Regions from separate parts of the Paenibacillus sp. FSL R7-0302 genome, predicted to be linked through region 2. Evidence: riboswitches for the same ligand, from Rfam matches in the RefSeq annotation. Region 2 holds a riboswitch; the other holds the start of a gene.
The links. Region 2 has a riboswitch for cyclic di-GMP ahead of MKY96_RS07935 (thiamine pyrophosphate-binding protein). Riboswitches for the same ligand answer to the same signal wherever they lie in the genome.
Positions count from the first base shown of each region.

Region 1 (4,365 bases), 3.6 Mb from region 2:
CTATAGCTTAGTAGCCCTGCTGGTAAGCAGGGCCATTAAGAGTGGCTTGCAGGATTTATAATTGTAACGTCTTAACCAGTAACAGCGCCAATGTTGAACACAGCTGCGGACCTTATGAGCTTACGAAGCGGAAGGGAGAAACAGCGCGCTTGCCGGAATGGTTCCTTTGGCCTGGCTTGGACTCTGCCACATCAGCCGCGCTTTTGCATCCCCTTGATTCTCATAATACTCTACCTGAATATCATACAGCTCGCCTGCGGTCAGGCTGATGCTGCCCATGCGTTCGGTGCCGCTCTGCTTCACCCAGCTGTCAATCACAAGCTCACCGTTCACCCGTACGCGGATACCGTCATCGGAATGGGTATAGATCTGATAAGTCTCCGTGTAGAGCGGCTTCATCTTCCCGCTCCAGCGGACAGAGAAGAACTCTATGCCGAGGGCGGCATCCGGCGAGCCTTGGCGCCAGTTGAAATCAAGCACAGCATCGGTACGCACTACAGCGGGTTCGCCCGATAGCGTCATGTTATTGAAGTATTCCGCGTACAGTCCATTGGCAGCAGGAACTTCTACCGGCAGATCCACCGGTGTTGCTGTAGGAGAAGGAACGGGAGCCGCTGTCGGCGTAGGCACCGGTGTTGGCGTTGGTGTCGGTGCTGGCGTCAGTGTTGGTGTTGGTGCTGGTGTTGGCATTGGTGTCGTTACTGGTGCCGGCGTTGCTGTCTGTGCTGGCGCTACTGTCGCTGCTGGTACCGTTGTCGGTACTGCTGTTGCAGCCGGAGCAGGTATGGATGTGTTGCCTGCTCTGGAGAAAAGCGCACTTGCAGGTACGGTTCCCTTCACCTGGCTGGGGCTCTGCCACATCAGATGGACATTCGCATCGCCTGCATTCTCATAATACTCTACCTTAATATCGTACAGTTGCCCGGCAGTCAAGGCTATGCTTCCTGTGCGGGCAGTTCCGCTCTGCTTGACCCAGCTGTCAATGACTGCTGTGCCGTTCACCCATAAGCGGATACCGTCATCCGATGTAGTATAGAACTGATAGGTCTCGCTGTAAGCCGGCTTAATCTGGCCGGTCCACCGGATCGAGAAGTAGTCTGTGCCAAGTGCGGCATTAGGAGTACCCTGACGCCAATTGAAGCTGATGACCTCATCGTTACGCACCATAACCGGTGTCCCCGAGAGTGTCATGTTCTTGAAGTATTCTCCAAGCAACCCGTTCTGGGCAGGCTTGCTCTCCGTATCACCGGAGGTTGGGACCGGCTTCGGAATCGGCGCAACGGTTGGCGTTGCTGTCGGTGTTGGCGTCGGTGTTGGCGTCGGTGTTGGCGTCGGTGTTGCCGTTGGCGTCGGTGTTACTATAGGCGTTGGTGTTGCTGTAGGCGCTGGTGTTGCTGTAGGCGTCGGTGTTGCGGTTGGCTTAGGGGCCGCCACTGGAGCAGTCCAGGCCTTATATTGGTCACGGGTCAGTGTGTAGCTGTCATTCATGAAATTCTTGATCGTAGCCGTGCTGTTATTCTCATAGAGCATCTTGCCCCAGTTCATCATGAACACGTAATTCTGCTGGGTCAGCTTCAGCTTCGAGATATTCGGCATTTCACCGTTCTCGCCGATGCCGATCGGTTTGCCGCCAGCCAGGCTGGTCAGATCATCATGATATTTATTCGAGTAGTCGTTATTATATATATCCGCTGCCAGCACATCCACTCTGTCCGCACCCGGATAAGTCCGTGCATAGGGATCAGAGTTGGCATTCGGCGCATTCGGGTTCCATACCCAAATCAGATTATTTAATTGATGAACGTTTACGAAACGGTCATACATAATATTCCATAGAGCTGAGAAATTATCTTTCTTCCCCCACCAGAACCAGCCGCCGTTCATTTCATGGTAAGGTCTCCACAGGATGGGAACCTTGGCATCCCGCAGGCTTTTCAGAGAGACAGCTACTTTATCCAGATCGGTGATCAGCGCATTATACTCTGTAGTACCGGGGGTTACGTATTTGTTGAATTGTGCCTGGCTGATTGACTTTTGCACATTGGACCATTCGTACTTGGTGCCCGGCAGGTTCTGGTGGAAGGTCATGGCTACAATGCCGCCCGCTCTGGACCAGTTCGTTGCACTCCAGACGATATTTTTGCGTTGTGCAGCGACTCCGCTCTCACTCTGTCCACCGATTGCTCCAAGCTCATAACCATGCAGTGCGGCGTATTGTCCGCTTGTTCCCTTCAGCTTGTTGCTCAGCTCATCCGGACTCTCGAAATAGTCATGCTGCCCTGTAATAATTCCATTTCCCGAGATATCATACAGATTGTTCAGCAGCTTGACCGCCTCGGCTGAGGCATTAGGGTTCACGGGCGCTCCTGTAGAGGAAGCAGCCTTGACAGTGGACGGGGCGATTCCCAGTCCCACGGGTACAGCAGACAATACCACGGCCAGCGACAGCACAGCGCAGAGCAAACGAGACTTACGGTAAGTTTTCACAATATTCTCTTCCTTTCGGTAGCCAGGCTGCCACTCTTGCGAAGGCCCTATAGCTTTGCGTCCCTATCTTTCGATTAGGTTTGCCATTGTCGTTTTGGAAGGATCAATCCCTCTTACCGTAAGTATCGTCGATATGCAAATTTAATGTAGAGTAAAAACAAAATTTGTCTAAAAAATAGTTCTCAATACCTGATTTAAAATTGTAACAATTGGTTAAATAGATAAGTTAGACCTAAGAAATGAACTGATGTAGAGCGATATCCTCCCAGTCCAGAGTAATACGGATATTGTCTTCCTCTACCAGCTCAGACCCCGTCTGCACCTCAATGAACTCCACATCGGTAAGAGCAAGAATGGCATGCTTGGTCCCTTCCGGTATCCGCACCACATCTCCCGCCTTCACCGTATGCATCTTCTCATTGATGACAATGCTGGCTTCCCCGCTGACGAAGGTCCAGATTTCACTGCGTTTGTGATGCAGCTGATAGCTGATATTTTTGCCCTCATTGATGAAAATCCGCTTGGTCAGCACCTCGTTGCCTTCATCATATTTCACATAATCGATCACCTTGTAGTGTCCCCAGCGGCGTTCCTCGTACATCGGTCTTTGTTCAAAAGTCTTCAGCACTTCCTTGATCCGCGGACTCTCGGCCTTGTGTGTCACCAGAATGCCGTCCGGGCTGGCGGCGATAATCAGATCCTTCGCCCCGATGACCGTAATTGGAATATCCAGCTCGTTAATGAGGCAGGTGCCCTCGGAGTCAGAGGTGATGAAGCCCTTGCCTACATGGTTGCTGGTCATTTCCTCGGTCAGGGTGTTCCAGGTACCCAGGTCCTTCCAGAATCCGGCGTACGGCTGCACTACGATGTTCTCTTCTTTCTCTACCACTTCGTAATCGAAGCTGATGGAGGACAGCAGCTTATACTGCTTCTGCAGCTCCTCGTAATTCAGCGGCAGCCCTTTGCGCTGCAGGATATCCAGCAGGTAGCCCAGACGGAAGGCGAATACTCCGCAGTTCCAGAGCGCTCCCCGGCTGATCAGCTCCTCGGCCTGCACACGGTCAGGCTTCTCCTGGAAGTGGCTCACTTGCAGGTAACCATTCGCTCCCGCATCTGCGCCCGTTGGAATGATGTAGCCGTATTTCTCCGAAGCATGCTCGGGAACTACGCCCATCAGCGCCAGGTTCGCCCCGCTCACCAGCATGGTGTTCTCCAGTTGCAGCACCGTTTCGAAAAAGGAGGATTCCACGTATGGGTCCACCGGCAGAATCGCCACGGTCTCGCTTGGGGACACCCCCGCGATGGAATACAGGTAGGCCGCCGTCAGCGCAATAGCCGGGAAGGTATCCCGCCGCTCCGGCTCCACGATGATCGGCACCCCGCTGCCGAGCTGGCTCTGGATCATCTCCACCTGGCTGCGTCCGGTCGCCAGATAAGAGGACCCGGCCATGCCGTTCTCCTCCAGCTGTCTCCATACCCGTTGTACCATTGATTCCGGTTCACCTGCCGGACTTGCCAGTACCTTCAGAAATTGCTTGGAGCGTGAATCATTGGACAACGGCCAGAGCCGCTTGCCGGAGCCGCCTGATAGAAGTACTAGTTTCATAGTGAACCCTCCATATCGTATTGTTATTGGGTATTTCTTGTTGCGTCTGTGTGGTTAAAAACCGCCTGTTATGAGGGCCGCTGCAAGGAATTTTGGGCTTACGGCCGCTGTTGTATTTGGATTTCTTGATTAAAACCGCTTCTCGCGGTAGAAATCCAAATACAAAGGCGGACGCTAACGCTCCTACAGCTCCAAAATTCCCCTCCGCTCCATTTCATAACAGGCTTGTGATTTTATTATATCCGCTTCGCCCGCAGGCGAAGCTCCCGGCT
Region 1 covers NZ_JBBOWB010000001.1:5,496,015-5,500,379, forward strand. The annotation lists gene MKY96_RS23765 (PA14 domain-containing protein) at 121-2,487, opposite strand; cyclic di-GMP riboswitch class I at 2,502-2,582, opposite strand; gene MKY96_RS23770 (sugar phosphate nucleotidyltransferase) at 2,720-4,093, opposite strand.
Region 1: another riboswitch for cyclic di-GMP. It lies ahead of MKY96_RS23765 (PA14 domain-containing protein); the one in region 2 lies ahead of MKY96_RS07935 (thiamine pyrophosphate-binding protein).

Region 2 (4,365 bases):
TAATCCTTATGGACAGGCTGCTCATCGGCATTATTCTTGTCGCCGTCCTGGCAGCGCTGACTTACCCGCTTGCACGCTTCATTGAGAGAACGCTTACATCTTCATTTGAGGATATCTCCAATGTGACGCACACGATTGCCAAAGGCGACTTCACCAGCCGTGCCGACGAGAATGGCTCCATGGGCGACATTAGCCGCTCCTTCAACACCATGATTGACAAGCTCAAAAAAATCCTGACCGATGCCTCACAGATTACCCGTCAGGTTATGGACGCCAGCCGCGGGATTGAAGACAAGAATCAGAACCTGAAGTTTGTCATGGCGCAGGTGGCCTCCTCCTCCAATGAATTGGCCCTCGGTGCTAACGAAATCTCGGTGGATATCGCTGATATGACCGAATCGATCAAGGATATCGAAATCAAAGTCTCCAATTATACGAATTCCACCAAGGAAATGAATAGAAGGTCTGTACATACACTGGAATTGGTAGAACAGGGACGGCAATCGGTGGATACCCAAGCCGAAGGTATGCGCAAGAACATCCAGGCTACCCGGAAGGTGGCGGATACCATCGAAGCCCTATCGCATAACGCACGAGGCATTACGATGATTACCAAGACAATTACCGAAATTGCTGAACAGACCAATCTGCTGTCGCTCAATGCTTCTATTGAAGCCGCCCGTGCAGGCGAGCATGGCCGCGGGTTCGCAGTTGTTGCCCAGGAGGTCCGCAAGCTGGCCGAGGAATCCACCGCTTCAACCAAAGAAGTGTTCGGTCTGGTACGCAGCATCGAAGCAGATATCAAGCAGGCCATTGATAACATCGCCATTAACGAAGAGGTAGTCCAGGTGCAGAATGAGATGATTACCGAGACGGCCAACATCTTTGCTCAAATTGTGCATAGTGTCCAATACATAACCGAGCAGATTGCCTCCTTCTCCGCAGAGAGTGACCTTATGCTGGAGAGCGCACTTAAGATCTCCGGAGCGATCGAGAATATTTCAGCTATTACCCAAGAGACCGCCGCAGGGACCGAAGAGGTATCCGCAGCGATGAACGAACAGATTCACGCACTGCAATCCGTGGCTGAGGAGACAGAGAAGATGACCTCTGCAGTCTTCAACCTGCAAAAAACGATTCATATTTTCAAATTTTAACCCCGGCACAAAGAGACACACCTGCGGAATTTTCTGCGGGAGGTGTCTCTTTTTTTGGGCAAAACAAAGATTGTTATGTAATATTCACAAATTGTTGAAATTGTGCATAAGGGTAAAAACCGTGCTTTGCACTTCTTTACTATATTCGTTCTATTGTCATAGCTTGTCTATAAGCTAACCTCTTACATCACCGTTACTTAAGTCCTATCACCGAAATTTGCAATGCTGTATATCTAGTGAATTCTTAATATTTTGCAGTAAATCAGCAATGTAATGAGGCTTTGGGCTTACTTCCCTTATTAATCAACCATTAATCAACCTAAATGGCCATTTGCATTTTAAGACTTTAGTCTTCCAGAGACAACCATTTTCAAAAGTTTGAAAATCCAAATATTTAGCCATTTTTACTCCTGAATATTCGTCAAATTCCGAGTTTCTTCTCACAGGGGTTATTGACAAAAGAGGAGCAAGGAATATATTGTAAAGGAAAATTCTCCACAAATTCATTTATAACCGCATACCGGCAAAATTCACCGAAAGGGAATGACGCAAAGCCATGGATCTACAGTCTCATTTCTGAAGTGGGATCATGACAGCCAGGTTGCTGAAAAACTGTGAACGCCTTAGGTTTCGCGTTTGATTATGGTGATTCGTGCAACAGACCTGTGCTCCAATGCTGAGTACAGGTTTTCTATTGCTGACGTATACAAATAACAACTTGCGGGGTGGATGTTCTGAAGACAGTTGCAGATTATATGGCGGAAGCATTACACAATCTGGGAGTCACTCATTCTTTTGGAATTATAGGCAAGTCTATTTGCCCCATCGCTTTGAAAATGGTTGACTACGGTATAGAGTTCATCCCCGGCCGGCACGAATCCAGCTCCGGCTTCGCCGCCGGCGGTTATGCTCTGAAGACCGGCAGTCTCGGGGTAGCCTTCGGCACCTCCGGTCCGGGCGGAACGAATCTGCTCACCGCAGCAGCGCATGCCAAGGCCAATAATCTTCCCGTCCTCTTCATCACCGGACATCAGTCCATCAAGGAGCTGGGCATTCCCCAATGTCAGGATTCCACTTCCTATCTGGCTGATTTGGCGGATATGTTCCGGCCGGCCACCCTCTTCAGCAAGCTCGTTGAACGCGGCGATCACTTCAGCACGATTTTCAACCATGCCCTATCCATCGCCCTCGGTGACCGGAAAGGTCCGGTCCATCTCTGCATTCCGTTTGATGTGCAGACAGAGCGGCTCGCGGAATGCCGGATTGTTCTGCCGGAACGCGAGGGACTAGTCAGTTATCAGAACTATGACCGGGTCATCTCGGCGATTAATCAATCCGCCAGACCGCTGATCATTGCCGGTAAAGGCGTCAACCGTTCAGGTGCCCATCAGGAACTGGTCCAGCTGGCCGAAACCTTCAACATTCCTATAGTCACCTCTCCAGGCGGCAAAGGCGCCATAGCTTATGATCACCCGCTCTACCACGGTCCTGTCGGCGTCGGCGGCTCTTCGCACGGCGATGAATTGCTGAACAACAGTGATCTATTCATTGTTCTGGGCTCCCGGCTGAGCGACATGACCATCTGCAACCTGAAGCCGGAGAATCATCCGCAGCAGCTGATCCAGTTCGATGTAGATCCAACCTTTGTCGGCAAAATACTGTCCTCATCCACTATCGCTGTCGGCGGGGACTTAAGGGACAACCTGGCACTGTATCTTCAGAAGCTGGACCCCTCTATGGTCACCAGGCATGAAATCACAATCTCCAATGCTTACAATGACGAGCTTCCCGTGCTGGCGGGGCTCTCTCTGGCTTCGGTAATGAGCACGATGAGCGACTTGATTCCTTACAACAGCAGCGTGTTTGTAGATGACGGCAGCCATGGCTTCAATGCTGTGAAATGGTTCAATGTCCGCAGGCCCGGCAGCTTCATATTCGATGCCTACTTTGCCTGTATGGGCAATTCAATTGGCATGTCGATCGGCGCCAAGGCTGCCTCTCCCGGGGAGACTGTCTTCTGTATTACCGGGGACGGCTGTTTTATGATGCTCGGAGCTGAAATAAACACGGCCGTTTGCAAGGACATTCCGGTAATTTTCATCGTGGTGAACAATATGCAGCTGGATATGGCGCTCAAGGGCATGGAGAAAACGACCGGCCGGATTGACGGTACGATCTTCGAGGTTCCGATGGATGCCGTGAAATTCGCCGAATCGCTGGGTGCAGCCGGCTTCCGCTGCGAGACGCAGGAGGAGTTCGCTGCCGCAATCCGCGAAGCTGTGGCCCTTAACAAGGCAGCTGTCATTGAGCTGCTGACTGACCGTGATGAAATGCCTCCTACGGCCCACCGAACGCTGGATCTTACGTAAGGAAGCCATATCCGCACACCTTTTTTTTAACCTACTGTCAGGAGGACATAACGTGAACAAGAGCATGAACAGCGGACTCGATCATTTCACTGATCTCTCAGGAGATTATGGGGCCAAGGCCCTGGCTCCGATCAAAGAGCATTTTCCGGAATTAGCCGAATATATCATGGGCAATGCTTATGGCGATATTTTTCAGCGGACCACGATTGGCTCTGACTGGAAGGAGATTGCAGTGATCTCGTCTCTGATTACGATGGGGCAATATGAACAGCTGGGGGTTCATTATGTAATGGCGCTCCGCGTTGGCATGACCGTCGAGCAGATCAAGGGCGTGCTGCTGCATCTGACCCCTTGCGTCGGTGCCCCCCGGGTGATTTCGGCCTTTAATGTGCTGCTGGATACCCTGGAGGAGATCAAAGAAAAATCTTCATAAATCTACAAATTTCGACTTTTGATTGCACGTTTCAGTATGATCTGGTTATAATGAAGGCAAAATATCCCAAATCGAATTGCGGTTTTGTCGAATAGAGTCGCAGGAATAACGTTTTGGAGGTATTGGAAATTACACTTAGGGAGAGATCAACATGGGACAATTTATTTTGAAGACAGATACTGCGAAGAAAGTAATCAATATTGAGCTGGAGGGAACCTTCTCTAACGAGGACGGGCTCAAATCTATACAGGCTTACCAGCAGACTATTAACCCGATCAGCCCTGCTGAATATGCACTAGAGATCGACTGCCGCAAGCTGAATGTAACCGCTCCTGATGTTGTACCGCTGCTTGAAGGCTGCTTCATCATGTTCAAGGCTGACGGCTTCCAGAAAGTGAGTCTTACC
Region 2 covers NZ_JBBOWB010000001.1:1,873,365-1,877,729, reverse strand. The annotation lists gene MKY96_RS07940 (methyl-accepting chemotaxis protein) at 1-1,157, shown strand, start outside; cyclic di-GMP riboswitch class I at 1,670-1,766, shown strand; gene MKY96_RS07935 (thiamine pyrophosphate-binding protein) at 1,913-3,526, shown strand; gene MKY96_RS07930 (carboxymuconolactone decarboxylase family protein) at 3,579-3,959, shown strand; gene MKY96_RS07925 (hypothetical protein) at 4,111-4,365, shown strand, end outside.